DNA from 4 places in the Allorhizobium sp. DMC15 genome. Region 4 is predicted to be linked to each of the others. Evidence: predicted binding sites of a transcription regulator. Region 4 holds the regulator's gene; each other region holds the start of a gene.
What was found. The regulator PhoB, encoded in region 4, activates phosphate uptake and scavenging genes when phosphate is short. The targets are predictions, from matches to a motif close to TGTCATNNANCTGTCAT.
Positions count from the first base shown of each region.

Region 1: a site for PhoB is predicted at 1,194-1,210, ahead of ACT53S_RS17325 (LTA synthase family protein). Genes of this name have one in related genera too.
Region 2: a site for PhoB is predicted at 1,839-1,855, ahead of ACT53S_RS10515 (DUF1045 domain-containing protein). Genes of this name have one in related genera too.
Region 3: a site for PhoB is predicted at 1,153-1,169, ahead of ACT53S_RS17280 (UDP-2,3-diacylglucosamine diphosphatase). Genes of this name have one in related genera too.

Region 1 covers NZ_JBQUZB010000003.1:625,868-629,075, forward strand. Annotated here, with positions in the region: gene ACT53S_RS17320 (NAD+ synthase) at 1-1,055, opposite strand, end outside; gene ACT53S_RS17325 (LTA synthase family protein) at 1,257-3,191, shown strand.
Region 2 covers NZ_JBQUZB010000002.1:400,775-403,982, forward strand. Annotated here, with positions in the region: gene puuE (allantoinase PuuE) at 45-965, opposite strand; gene ACT53S_RS10515 (DUF1045 domain-containing protein) at 1,057-1,764, opposite strand; gene ACT53S_RS10520 (NAD(P)/FAD-dependent oxidoreductase) at 1,940-3,118, opposite strand; gene mnmC2 (tRNA (5-methylaminomethyl-2-thiouridine)(34)-methyltransferase MnmC2) at 3,122-3,208, shown strand, end outside.
Region 3 covers NZ_JBQUZB010000003.1:615,413-618,620, reverse strand. Annotated here, with positions in the region: gene ACT53S_RS17285 (NADP-dependent malic enzyme) at 1-1,019, opposite strand, end outside; gene ACT53S_RS17280 (UDP-2,3-diacylglucosamine diphosphatase) at 1,216-2,064, shown strand; gene ACT53S_RS17275 (ABC transporter permease) at 2,238-3,208, shown strand, end outside.
Region 4 covers NZ_JBQUZB010000001.1:428,968-432,175, forward strand. Annotated here, with positions in the region: gene pstB (phosphate ABC transporter ATP-binding protein PstB) at 1-642, shown strand, start outside; gene phoU (phosphate signaling complex protein PhoU) at 692-1,405, shown strand; gene phoB (phosphate regulon transcriptional regulator PhoB) at 1,434-2,117, shown strand; gene ACT53S_RS02120 (GcrA family cell cycle regulator) at 2,248-2,781, opposite strand.

The DNA of each region.
Region 1 (3,208 bases), on a different contig from region 4:
ATGTCATAGTGGCAGCCGAGCGCCTTGGCGCAGGCCTCGGCGTCGGCAAAACTTTCCTGCGAGGTATAGCGGTAGGGCAGCATGATCGTGCGCACACGCTCTTCGCCCAGCGCATCGACGGCGATCGCTGCACAGATAGCCGAATCGATACCGCCCGAGAGACCGAGCACCACGCTCTTGAAGCCGTTCTTGTTGACGTAATCGCGGAAACCGAGCACGCAGGCGCGGTAGTCAGCCTCTTCCTTCTCAGGGATCCGCGACATCGGCCCCTGATCGCAGCGCCAGCCTTCGGCCGTGCGTCGCCAGGTCGTGACTGACAGGGTCTCCTCGAACTGGCTCATCTGGAAGGCGAGAGACTTGTCACCGTTGAAGGCAAAGCTCGCGCCGTCGAAGACCAGTTCGTCCTGTCCGCCGAGCTGGTTGGCGAAAATCAGCGGCAGGCCCGTCTCGATCACTTGGCGCAGCGCCACCTGATGACGCACATCCACCTTGCCGCGATAATAGGGCGAGCCATTCGGCACGAGCAGGATCTCCGCACCCGTCTCGGCCAGCGTCTCGCAGACGCCGAGATCGTTCCAGATCTCTTCGCAGATCGGAACGCCGATCCGAACACCCCGGAAGTTGACCGGCCCCGGCATCTCGCCTTCGACAAAGACGCGCTTTTCGTCAAACTCGCCATAGTTTGGCAAATCGATCTTGTCGCGGAAGCCGAGAATCTTGCCACCATCCAGGATCGCCACGGAATTGTGCCGCCCCTTCTCGCCCTGCCGCGGGAAGCCGACGATCACGCCTGGCCCGCCGTCAGCGGTATCGGCCGCAAGCGTCTCGACGGCCTGGAGGCAGGCTTTCAGAAAAGCCGGTTTCAAAACCAGATCTTCCGGCGGATAGCCGGAAATGAAGAGCTCCGTCAGAAGCAGGAGATCGGCCCCCTGCCCGGCCGCTTCGGCGCGCGCCGCGCGCGCTTTGGCAAGGTTGCCAGTCACGTCGCCAACCGTCGGATTGAACTGTGCCACTGCTATACGCAGGACGTCGGAGATCTTCTTTGCATCGCTCATGACACCGATTTAGCCGCTCGTCCGCCCGATCGCAATGTCGCTTTGCTCTCCAGGCGAACCACAGCCCCCGGCCGCGCTAACCAAACCACCGGAAATTCTGGGAACAAAGCTTTCTCGATCACGGTTCATGTAGCATTCATGACACTTATGTGACACCTATGCGAACCTTTGACGACATCTGCCCAAGACCCGGAGTTCGAAGTGGTCCAGTCCAGCCCGAAATCGCTTGTCGCGAACATCTTTAGCGCTTTCGGCGCGACACGCGAGCGAGAGCTCGGAAGCTCCTGGGTTGTCCAGCTTCTCGTCCAATGGATCAACACGGCGCTGATTGCCGCCTCCATCGTTTTACTGAGCGAGATCCTGGCCCGCGGCAGCATGATCGACGTCGTGGAATACATGACCTCAACTAGCCGCCCCGGACTGGTCGCGGTAGGCATCGTCTTCCTCATTCTCGCCTTCACCGATGCGATCATCGGCAAGGCCTACCAGTCGACGCTCTTCATCGGCCCGCTCCTGCTCCTCCCCGCCTTCTTCTCCGGGCAGAAGCAGCTATTCCTGTCGGATCCGCTGTTTCCGAGCGACCTGCTCTTCGGTCGTCAGATCATGGAACTTCTGCCGGCCATGGTAGCAGCGGAACCCATGAAGGCAGTGGGTCTGGCGGTCGGGAGCCTGGCCTTCATCGTCGCCCTGATCACGCTCATCTGGAAAAGCCGCAAGGTGTTCCCACGCCTCAACCTCGTCGGTCGCGGTGCGCGCCTCGTGGTCTCCTTTCCGCTGCTCGCCGGCTTCATCTCGCTCATGGATCCGATGGCGTTCTCGGCCTTTCGTGACCGGTTGAACATCGTGCCCATGATGTGGGACCAGAAGGAGAACTATCGCCACAATGGCTTCCTGATGGCCTTTGCCTTCAATGTGCCCATGGCCCGTGTCAGCGCGCCGGATGGCTACAGCCAGCCCGCAATCACCGACATCCCGTCCGACCGTGTACCCGCCTCCTTCTTCTCGGGACGCCAGGCCGATGTGATCGTCGTGATGAGCGAGAGCCTCTGGGATCCGACGCGACTGACCAGCGTCCGCTATTCCGAGGATCCGATGCCGACAATCCGTGCGGCATCCTCTGGCAACAACATGTTCTCCCCCGAGTTCGGCGGCATGACCGCGAATGTGGAATTCGAGGCCTTGACCGGCTTCTCGAACGCCTTCCTGCCTTACGGCAGCATCCCTTACCAGCAATACATCCGCCGCCCGCTTCCGTCGCTCGCCACCTTCTTCGAATCCAAGGGCTATGTGACGAAAGCCTTCCACCCCTTCCAGAGCTGGTTCTGGAACCGACAGAACGTCTATCAGGCACTCGGTTTCCAGCAGTTCCGTTCGGAAGAGAACATGCCGGCGATGGACAAGCGCGGCATCTTTGCCTCAGACGACGCGCTGACGCGGTACATCATCAAGGAAGCAGACAATACGGAAGCACCGTTCTTCTTCTTCGCGGTCACGCTCCAGGGCCATGGCCCTTACGAGGAGCACCGCTACGCAAAGAACACGGTCGAGGTTGATGCTCCCACGCTGTCGGATGCTCCGACCAAAACGCTCGCGACCTATACGCAGGGCGTCAAGGAAGCCGACCAAAGCCTGAAGATGTTGATGGACTGGGCAAAGAAGCGCCGCCGCGAAACCATCATCGTGATGTTTGGCGACCACCTTCCCCCGCTCGGCGACGTCTACACCGAAAGCGGCTACATGCCGAATGTGGTGGCGACCCGCAAAGCGTCCGTCCCGACGATGAAACGCGAGCACGAAACCCCGCTGGTCGTCTGGTCGTCCAAGCGCGGCGTGCAGAAGGACATCGGCTCGGTCAGCCCCTCGCAGCTGCCACACGTGGTCGTGCGCCTCGCCGGATATCGCCACCCCTACTACACCGGCGTGCTCGGTCGCGTCGGAGAACGCTATACGGTCGTCGACAGGCATCAGCTGATTGGCCGCAATGCCAAGTCTCAGGCCGATTGGGCTCAGGCGGGCGCCGTGGACCCGCTGATCCGAGACTACCGACTGCTGCAGCATGACGTCATGTTCGGTGAAGGTTATGGCATAGACCGGTTCTTCCCCGAACAGGCGTTCCGCTTGCAGCCCAACAGCTGACGCGGGGCGGCAGAGAT
Region 2 (3,208 bases), on a different contig from region 4:
TCATGAGCTTGGACTTGAGGTCGCCGAGTGCCTTCATCTCGCCCTCACCACGCCGGTTTGTGATGCTTGTGCCAGTGCTCGGCGATCTCGATGCGCTTCGGCACCCAGACCTTTTCGTGGCTGGTCACATAATCGATGAAACGCGCCAGCGCCGCCGCCCGTCCGGGACGTCCAACGAGGCGGCAGTGGAGGCCGACGGACATCATCTTCGGGCTACCGTTCTTTCCCTCCTCGTAGAGCACATCGAAGGCGTCCTTGAGATAGGTGAAGAACTGGTCGCCGGAATTGAAGCCCTGCGGCGTTGCAAACCGCATGTCGTTGGTCTCAAGCGTATAGGGAATGATCAGGAAGGGTTTGCCCTCAAGATCCGGCACCCAGAACGGCAGATCGTCGGAATAATTGTCGGAGGAATAGAGGAAACCGCCCTCCTCCATGACGAGGCGCAGCGTGTTCATGGACGGTTTGCCCTGATACATGCCGAGCGGATGAGAACCGGTCAGTTCCTTGTGCAGGCGAACCGCCTCCTGAATGTGCTGACGCTCGACCTCTTCGGGAAAATCCTTGTATTCGAGCCAGCGATAGCCGTGGCTGGCGATCTCCCAGTCGGCTTCCTTCATCGCAGCAACGGCCTCCGGGTTGCGCGCCATGGCGAGCGTCACGCCATAGACCGTCACCGGGACCTTGCGCTCGGTGAACATGCGCCACAGCCGCCAAAAGCCGGCGCGCGAGCCGTATTCGTAGATGGATTCCATATTGAGGTTACGCTGGCCCGCCCAGGGCTGGGCTCCGACGATTTCCGACAACAGGCATTCGGACGCCGGGTCGCCATCGAGAATGCAGCTTTCCCCGCCCTCCTCGTAATTCACCACGAACTGCACCGCGATCCGCGCATCCCCCGGCCATTTCGGATCGGGAATGTCACGGCCATAGCCGATCAGGTCGCGGGGATAAGGAGCAGTCGTCATCGGTTCACCTCTCGTGTTTTGACGCGAGGCTATTGGCGACGGCGTCAGCTGTCGAGATGAAAATGACGCGGGATGCTGCGCCGCAACAGCTTCACGCGATCTTGCGGCTGGAGACACGGCCCAGGGGATGCAGCGAATGCACCGTAAACGGCGCGCCCTGCTCCGTCTCGACGAAAAGCGCGAGATTGCTGACCGTCACGGGCTCGGCCAGAACAGGGTCGAAATGCGCCTTCAGTGCCTGCTCAATGCGGGCGAAATCGCGCGCCAAAAGCGGACCGGTCAGCGTCATGTGAAAGCGGAACTCGTCCATCACGTAAGGATGCCCCCAGCGGTGCAGATTGGAGAACTGCGGTGCCGACAGGCGTTCGGGATTGCGCCTTTCAATTTCCGCTTCGCTGAGGGGTGCCCGATAACCGTCGAAGGCCTGAACGACGGAAGCGGCAAGATGATCGACGGCGGCACAGGGGCGGTCGAGAATAAGGCCGTAGACTTCACCGATTCGCCCGACGGAGAGCCCGGAAAGCGTGACCGGTTCCAGGCTACCGGCAAAATGCATCAGCTCGCGCAGGAGCGTCGCTTCGTTAGCCCCTTCGCTCAGCCGGAACGGTGCCTTGAAGGTGGCGTGAAAGCCGAAACGACGCGGAAGCGCCGTATGAAAGGCGATCTCGTGCACGCCGATCCCCTTCAGCCCGGGATGGTCGACGGCATGGCCGGAATAAACATTCCGCCCAAGCCAGCCGGCAGCGGCAAGCGTCAGCGGATCGCCGGGCGACGGCGTGAAGCAGATGGCGTAACGCATGTCGAGCACCTCGTGCTGGCTCGGTTCGGGCACTTTAGCAAGTGCCGTTGCAACCCAGTGGTTAGGTGATTTGCATGACAGTATGACGAAACGAGAGGGGTGAAATCTGACCGATGAGCCCGCCGGCTGTCACGACCGCGTGTGCCCTCACAGCAGTTGCGGGCGCCTTACCCGATCAGCCGAGCTTCGCGGCAACGGCGAGATGATGGGCGGTCGAAAAGCTCTCGGGCAATCCGGCCTCGCGCCCCACGATCGTTCCAACGGCAGCCCGGGCCAGCACATGCGCCAGCCCGAAGCTCACCTTGAAGCCGCCGGTCAGCGCAATCACACGCTCTGCTGAAGGATGTGGCCCGACCATCGGATCACGGTCGATCGCCTTCGGCCTCAGGCCTGCCCAACGCTCGACGACCGCAGCGCCGGCAAGCCTCGGAGCAAGCTCCATCGCCCGACTTATCAGGCTCTCCAGCTGCCCGTCGGTCGAATGGGGCGCATCGAACCGGTCTTCGCTGGTGCTGCCGATGGCGACCAGTCCGCCCTCATGCGGCACGATATAAAGACCGTCCAGATAAAGCAGCGGCAGTTCGGAGGACACGGACGGCGCCGCAAGCAATGCCGCCTGGCCCTTCACCGCCTGTCCGAGCGGTCGGGCAAGGGTCGGCCCGAGCGACGACAGAAGCGGAAACGACGCGTGTCCTGCAGCGAGGATCAGATGGCCGAAACCAACATGACTTCCGTCGGACAGGGTGACACGGCCCCTCTCGGTGTGAATTGCGGCCAGCGCAACGCCTTCGCGAAAAGTCACGCGCGGCGACCGGCGTAATCTTGCGATCAACAGAGCCGTCAGCCCGCGGGGGGAGACGCGGGCGGCAAACGTGTCCGACACGAGCCCAGCCTCCGCCATGTCGGAATTGGGCCAGTCCGGATGGGGCGAGGCATCAAGGACATTCCAGGAAAAGCGGACGCCCTGCTGGTTCCAGTTGCTGGCTGCCTCTGCCTGGTGACGTTCGGCAATCTTGCGCAGATGCGGCTTCGGCAGCGGGATCAGGCGCCCGGCCCGGCGATAGCCGGCAGAAAGTTCCGTCTCGGCTTCCAGCGCGGCGATCTCGCCTTCGAGCGACAGAAGCGCATCGAACTGCAGCTGTTTCTTGTCGTTCCACCTGTCGGGCATATGCGGCATCAAGGCGCCGAGCAACCCGCCGCTTGCCCCGCTCGCGAGCGCTCCTGCATCGATGAGAAGCGTGGAAAGGCCGGCGCGATCCGCTTCCAGGGCCGCCCACAGCCCCATGATGCCGCCGCCAGCGATCAGGACGTCCGTGGACGATTGACCCGCCGCGGCAGGCGATTTATCGGACATGACATGACCCAAACGAACGAGACGTCGTCGCACCAGACTCAATCGGGCGAAACGACAGCCCCCCTGACCTGGCACGACGGCGATATGCCT
Region 3 (3,208 bases), on a different contig from region 4:
AAGATGTAGGGGAAACAGAGGACGTTGTTGACCTGGTTGGGGAAGTCGGAGCGTCCGGTGCAGATCATTGCGTCCGGACGGGCGGCCCGCGCCTCCTCCGGCATAATTTCCGGCTTCGGGTTGGCGAGCGCCATGATCAACGGGCTCGGCGCCATGCGGGCAAGCAGTTCCGGCTTCAGGACCCCAGCAGCGGAAAGGCCGAGGAAAACGTCGGCGTCGTCGATGCTTTCGGACAGCGACCGCTTGTCTGTCTCCTGGGCGTAGACTTCCTTCCACGGATCCATCAACTCGTTGCGGCCCTTGTAGACGAGACCTTCGATGTCGTGGACCCAGATATTCTCGCGCTTTGCACCGAGAATGACGAGCAGGTTGAGGCAGGCGAGGGCTGCAGCACCGGCACCCGAGGCGACGATCTTGACGTCCTCGATCTTCTTGCCGGCCAGTTCAAGCCCGTTGAGGATCGCGGCAGCGACGATGATCGCGGTCCCATGCTGGTCGTCATGGAAGACGGGGATGTTCATCTTCGCGCGCAGCTGGTCTTCCACCTGGAAGCATTCCGGCGCCTTGATGTCCTCAAGATTGATGCCGCCGAAGGTCGGTTCGAGGGCCGAGATGCTGGAGACCATCTGTTCGACGGTCGGCGCCTCGATCTCGATGTCGAAGACGTCGATGCCGGCGAATTTTTTGAACAGGACGGCCTTGCCTTCCATCACCGGCTTGGATGCCAGGGGCCCGATATTGCCGAGGCCAAGCACCGCCGTGCCGTTGGAGATCACGGCCACCAGATTGGAGCGGGCGGTATAATGATCCGCTGCGGCCGGATCGTCCTTGATCGCAAGGCAGGGGGCGGCAACGCCGGGTGAGTAGGCAAGGGCCAGATCGCGCTGGTTGCCGAGCGGTTTGGTGGCCTGGATCTCGAGTTTCCCGGGACGCGGATAGCGATGATAGAAGAGCGCCTGTTCGTCGAGATCGGCCGTCTTCGGAGCCGCTTCGGTCTTGTTCTTATCGTGGGAAGTCATCGGGTCACCGGCAAGTCTTGTCACAAATTGGTCTGTTCCCCTCATACACGAAACGGCCTCGAGTGGTAGACCTTAGTTGAAACCGCCTGCCGCAGACGTCCCGCAAAATCACGCGCGATGGCGGCTGAGCCCGTGTCATCATCCTGAAACACGAGTCTGATTTAGCCTTGCGCAGTCAGTGCAAGAGGATAGCGCCGTGGAAGACGCAAGCGAAATTCGCCATTTCAGGACCCTTTTCATCTCGGACGTCCATTTGGGTTCGAAGGCTGCAAAGACCGATTTCCTGCTCGACTTCCTTCGCACGCACGAGGCAGACACCATCATTCTGGTCGGCGATATTGTTGACGGATGGCGCCTCAAGCGGAGCTGGTACTGGCCGCAGCCCTGCAACGACGTTGTGCAGAAGCTCCTGCGCAAGGCGCGCAAGGGCACGCGGATCGTCTACATCCCCGGCAATCACGACGAATTCCTGCGGGACTTCCCCGGCATGCATTTCGGCGGGATCGAAGTCGCAGAACGAATGATCCACGAGATGGCCGACGGAAAGCGCTATCTGGTGCTGCATGGCGACGAGTTCGACGTGGTGGTGCGCAATGCCCGCCTGCTCGCTTATCTCGGTGACTGGGCCTATGACACCGCGATCGCCATCAACGTCATGCTCGCTGCGATCCGGCGCAAACTCGGCATGCCCTACTGGTCGTTTTCGGCCTGGGCCAAGCTGCAGGTCAAACATGCGGTCAACTTTATTGGTGAGTTCCAGCGGGTGGTCGCCGAAGAGGCGCGGCGTAATGAGGTGGACGGTGTCATCTGCGGTCACATCCATCACGCGCTGATGCAGGACATTGACGGCATTCACTACGTCAATACCGGCGACTGGGTGGAGAGTTGCACGGCGGTCGCGGAACATCCGGACGGTCGCCTCGAGCTTATCTCCTGGGCGCACAAGATCAGTGCCGCAGGTGCCCCGAAGGCTGTCCCCCAGATGGTTCCCGTGATGATCCCGTCGCTCGACGCCGCCAAGAGCGAGGGTGTTCGCGCCGCGTGACGCCGTGGGCTGTTGCAAAGGCGCCATCGCGCGTTGCAATCAGCTGGACGTGTCGCAATTAACGCTTCAGCAAGGATTACATCCCGCTCGTCGGCCGTTATAGTGCGCGACATTCAATCACGTGATTTGCGGACCGGGATTCGGCCGGCGCAGGTTTGGAAGTTGTCGCGCCCTTGAAGTCGGTTCAGTCTGAGAACGCCCATATCGAGATCGACCGCAACGCGCATGTCGACTACGACGTGATTCGGCTCAGCGGCAGCTGGAAGAACACCAGCCTTTCGGACATGATCAAGTCTGCAGGCCCCCTTGTCGAGGATGACGGCACGCGGCCCGAGGTCATCGACATTGATGGTGTCAACGCCATGGATACGGCGGGCGCCTGGCTGATCCGCCGGTTCATGACCCAGAGACGGGCACGCGGGCGGCAGATCGATTTGTCCGGTGGCGATCCGCAGATGCGCGAACTGATCGAAGCGCTGCCGGAACGCGTTGAGCCACCCGAGCACAAGCCCGACACGCGCAGCCGTTTCGAACGCATCTTCGACCCGATCGGTCGCCTGACGGTCGGTCTGTGGGAGGATGCGGTCGCGATGATGTTCGTGCTGGGTTCGGCCGTGCGCGGTGCTCAGACGAAACTCGGGCGCGGCGCCGGGGTCTCGCCCGCCTCGGTGGTCAACCAACTCGACCACATGGGCGTTCGCGCCGTGCCGATCATCGTCCTGATGTCTTTCCTGATCGGCGCAATCATTGCCCAGCAAGGTGCCTTTCAGTTGCGCTATTTCGGCGCGGAAGTCTTCGTGGTCGATCTCGTCGGCATCTTGCAGCTCCGCGAAATCGGCGTGCTGTTGACTGCCATCATGATTGCCGGCCGTTCGGGCAGCGCGATCACTGCCGAAATCGGCTCGATGAAGATGCGCGAGGAGATCGACGCGTTGAAGGTGATCGGTCTCAATCCGATCGGTGTCCTCATCTTCCCGCGTCTGGTGGCGTTGACGATCGCGTTGCCGCTGCTGACCATCGTCGCCAATTTCGCCGCGCTCTATGGGGCGGCCGTGGTCTCCTGGGCCTATTCCGGCATCACCTTCGAGGTCTTCATCACCCGACTGCACGACGCCGTCGATTATTCAACGCTTGCGACCGGCAT
Region 4 (3,208 bases):
GGCTGCGGCAAGTCGACCTTCCTGCGCTGCATCAACCGGATGAACGACACGATCGCCAGCTGCCGCGTCGAGGGCAACATCCTGATCGATGCCGAAAACATCTACGACGCCAAGGTCGATCCGGTGCAGCTGCGCGCCAAGGTGGGCATGGTCTTCCAGAAGCCGAACCCGTTCCCGAAGTCGATCTACGAGAACGTCGCCTACGGTCCGCGCATCCATGGCCTGGCCAAGAACAAGGCCGATCTCGACGAGATCGTTTCGACCGCCCTGCAGAAGGCCGGCCTCTGGAACGAAGTCAAGGATCGCCTGGATGCGGCCGGTACCGGTCTTTCCGGTGGCCAGCAGCAGCGTCTCTGCATCGCCCGTGCCGTCGCCGTCAGCCCGGAAGTCATCCTCATGGACGAACCCTGCTCGGCACTCGATCCGATCGCGACCGCCAAAGTCGAGGAACTGATCCACGAACTGCGCGAGAACTACACGATCGTGATCGTCACCCACTCGATGCAGCAGGCCGCCCGCGTCTCCCAGCGCACGGCCATGTTCCATCTGGGCGAACTCGTCGAAGAAAACGACACGGACAAGATGTTCACCAACCCGGACGATCAGCGCACGCAAGACTACATCATGGGCCGCTTCGGCTGAGCGATCTCAGCGCATACCCTGGCTCTCTTTACAATCAAGGATCTGGCTTATGGCTTCCTCACACATCTATTCGGCCTTCGACGAGGAACTGAAATTTCTGATGCGCCGCATCTCCGAGATGGGCGGTCTGGCGGAACAGATGGTCGCCGAAAGCGTGCGCTCGCTGGTCAATTCCGACGCCGCCCTTGCACAGAAGGTGATCTCCGACGACGTCATCATGGACTCGATGGAGAAGGAAATCGGCGAGAAGGCCGTTGTCACCATCGCCAAGCGTCAGCCGGTCGCCTCCGACCTTCGTGAAATCATCGGCGCCCTGCGCATTGCCTCCGACCTCGAACGCGTCGGCGATCTCGGCAAGAGCAACTCCAAGCGCGTTGTGGCCATCCAGGCGACGGGCGTTCCGCGCAAGCTCGCCCGCGGCCTCGAGCATCTGTCCGATCTGGCCCTTGCCCAGCTCAAGGAAGTGCTCGACGTCTACACGACCCGCTCTGCCGAAAAGGCCAAGTCGATCCGCGACCGCGACGAGGAGATCGATGCGATCTACACCTCGCTGTTCCGCGAATTGTTGACCTACATGATGGAAGATCCGCGCAACATCACCAGCTGCACGCATCTTCTCTTCTGCGCCAAGAACATCGAGCGCATCGGCGACCACGCGACCAACATCGCCGAGACCATCTACTACATGACAACAGGTGCGCCGCCGGAAGGCGAACGGCCGAAGGAAGACCTGACGTCTTCCGTCGGTGCGATCACCGAATGAGCCTTGGCCACAGCGAGGTGATGGTCTGATGCAGCCGAAGATTGCCGTGGTGGAAGACGAGGAGGCGCTGAGCGTCCTCCTGCGCTACAATCTGGAATCGGAAGGATATGAGGTCGAAACGATCCTGCGCGGCGACGAGGCCGAGATCCGTCTGCAGGAACGGGTGCCGGACCTGCTGATCCTCGACTGGATGCTGCCGGGCGTCTCGGGCATTGAGCTGTGCCGCCGCCTGCGCGTCCGGCCGGAAACGGAGCGCCTGCCGATCATCATGCTGACGGCACGGGGCGAGGAAAGCGAACGGGTCAGGGGTCTTGCGACCGGCGCCGACGACTATGTCGTCAAGCCCTTCTCGACACCGGAACTGATGGCGCGCGTCAAGGCGATGCTGCGTCGGGCCAAGCCGGAAGTGCTGTCGAGTGTCCTGCGCTGTGGTGACATCGAGCTCGACCGGGAAACCCACCGCGTCCATCGCAAGAGCCGCGAAGTCCGTCTCGGCCCGACCGAGTTCCGCCTCCTGGAATTCCTGATGACCTCGCCCGGCCGGGTGTTCTCGCGCTCGCAACTGCTCGACGGCGTCTGGGGCCACGACATCTATGTCGACGAACGCACCGTCGACGTGCATGTCGGGCGGCTGCGCAAGGCGCTGAATTTCTCCAACATGCAGGATGTCATCCGGACCGTTCGAGGTGCGGGTTATTCAATGGAAGCCTGAAGCTTCAATCACTTGACGCAAACGAAAGGGCCGCACGGATCATCCGTTGCGGCCCTTTCGTTTGGCGCATGGCCCAAAGAAAACGGGCCCCGAAGGACCCATCCAAAATCTGTGTGATCGTCCGCTCGTCTTAACGAGCGGCCTTGCGGCGGTCGCTGACCGGCTGGTAGGCGAGCTTCGCATGATAGGTGCAATAGGGCGAGGCGTCGCTGATTTCGCAACCACAAAAATGGAAATCGTCCTTCATCGGATCGCCGATCGGCCACTTGCAGGTGCGCTCAGTGAGCTCCGTCAGCGCCAGGCGGCGCGAGATCGGCACGACGACGTTCAGCGGACGGCTGACTTCGACTTCCTGGAAGGTCTCGACCTCGATCTCTTCCTTGAGAAGGGTCGCGCCGGCCGCACGTGTCACGGTCCGGGTAGCGGTTGCTGCCGGGCGAGCCTGGAAGTTCGCCGGACGCTGGGGTGCGGCGGTGCGCTTGGCAGGACGCGCTGCTGAGGAGCTGCCGCCGGCCTTCGCACGACCAGGCAGGTTCAGCCGGTGCACTTTACCAATCACCGCGTTTCGACTTACGCCACCCAACTGTGCTGCAATCTGGCTTGCGCTCAGGCCTTCGGCCCAGAGACGCTTGAGTTTTTCAACCCGCTCATCAGTCCAATTCATGCCATACTTCTCCGCCGCTCGCGTGTGTCATGGCAGAATCCGTCACCGTTGCTTCGAACGAATTCGAAACAAAACCGCCTCGTAACTGTCGGTGATCACTTCCGCCGCATGCAATCTCTTAATGAAATTTAACCTAGAGGTCGGCCGACTCTGTGACAAGAGTCGCCGGAATCATCTGGAATCGATTTTCCGGTTTTCCCCAACTTGCTTCCCGAGTGAGTCAAGTATGCAACAGGTGGAATCGCCTTCCGGCACTCGCGTGCGTCGAAAGCCGGATTTTGTGCCGGACCGCCGAGATCCCGCAAGTTTCGTTGACATTGCAGGGTTAAATGCAGATAGTGCCGACGCCGCCGCAAGGCGGCATTTTTAATTGTTTCGGGCCCGCCGGGCTCGGTCCCGTCGAAAGCACGGGCATGCAGAAGGAATG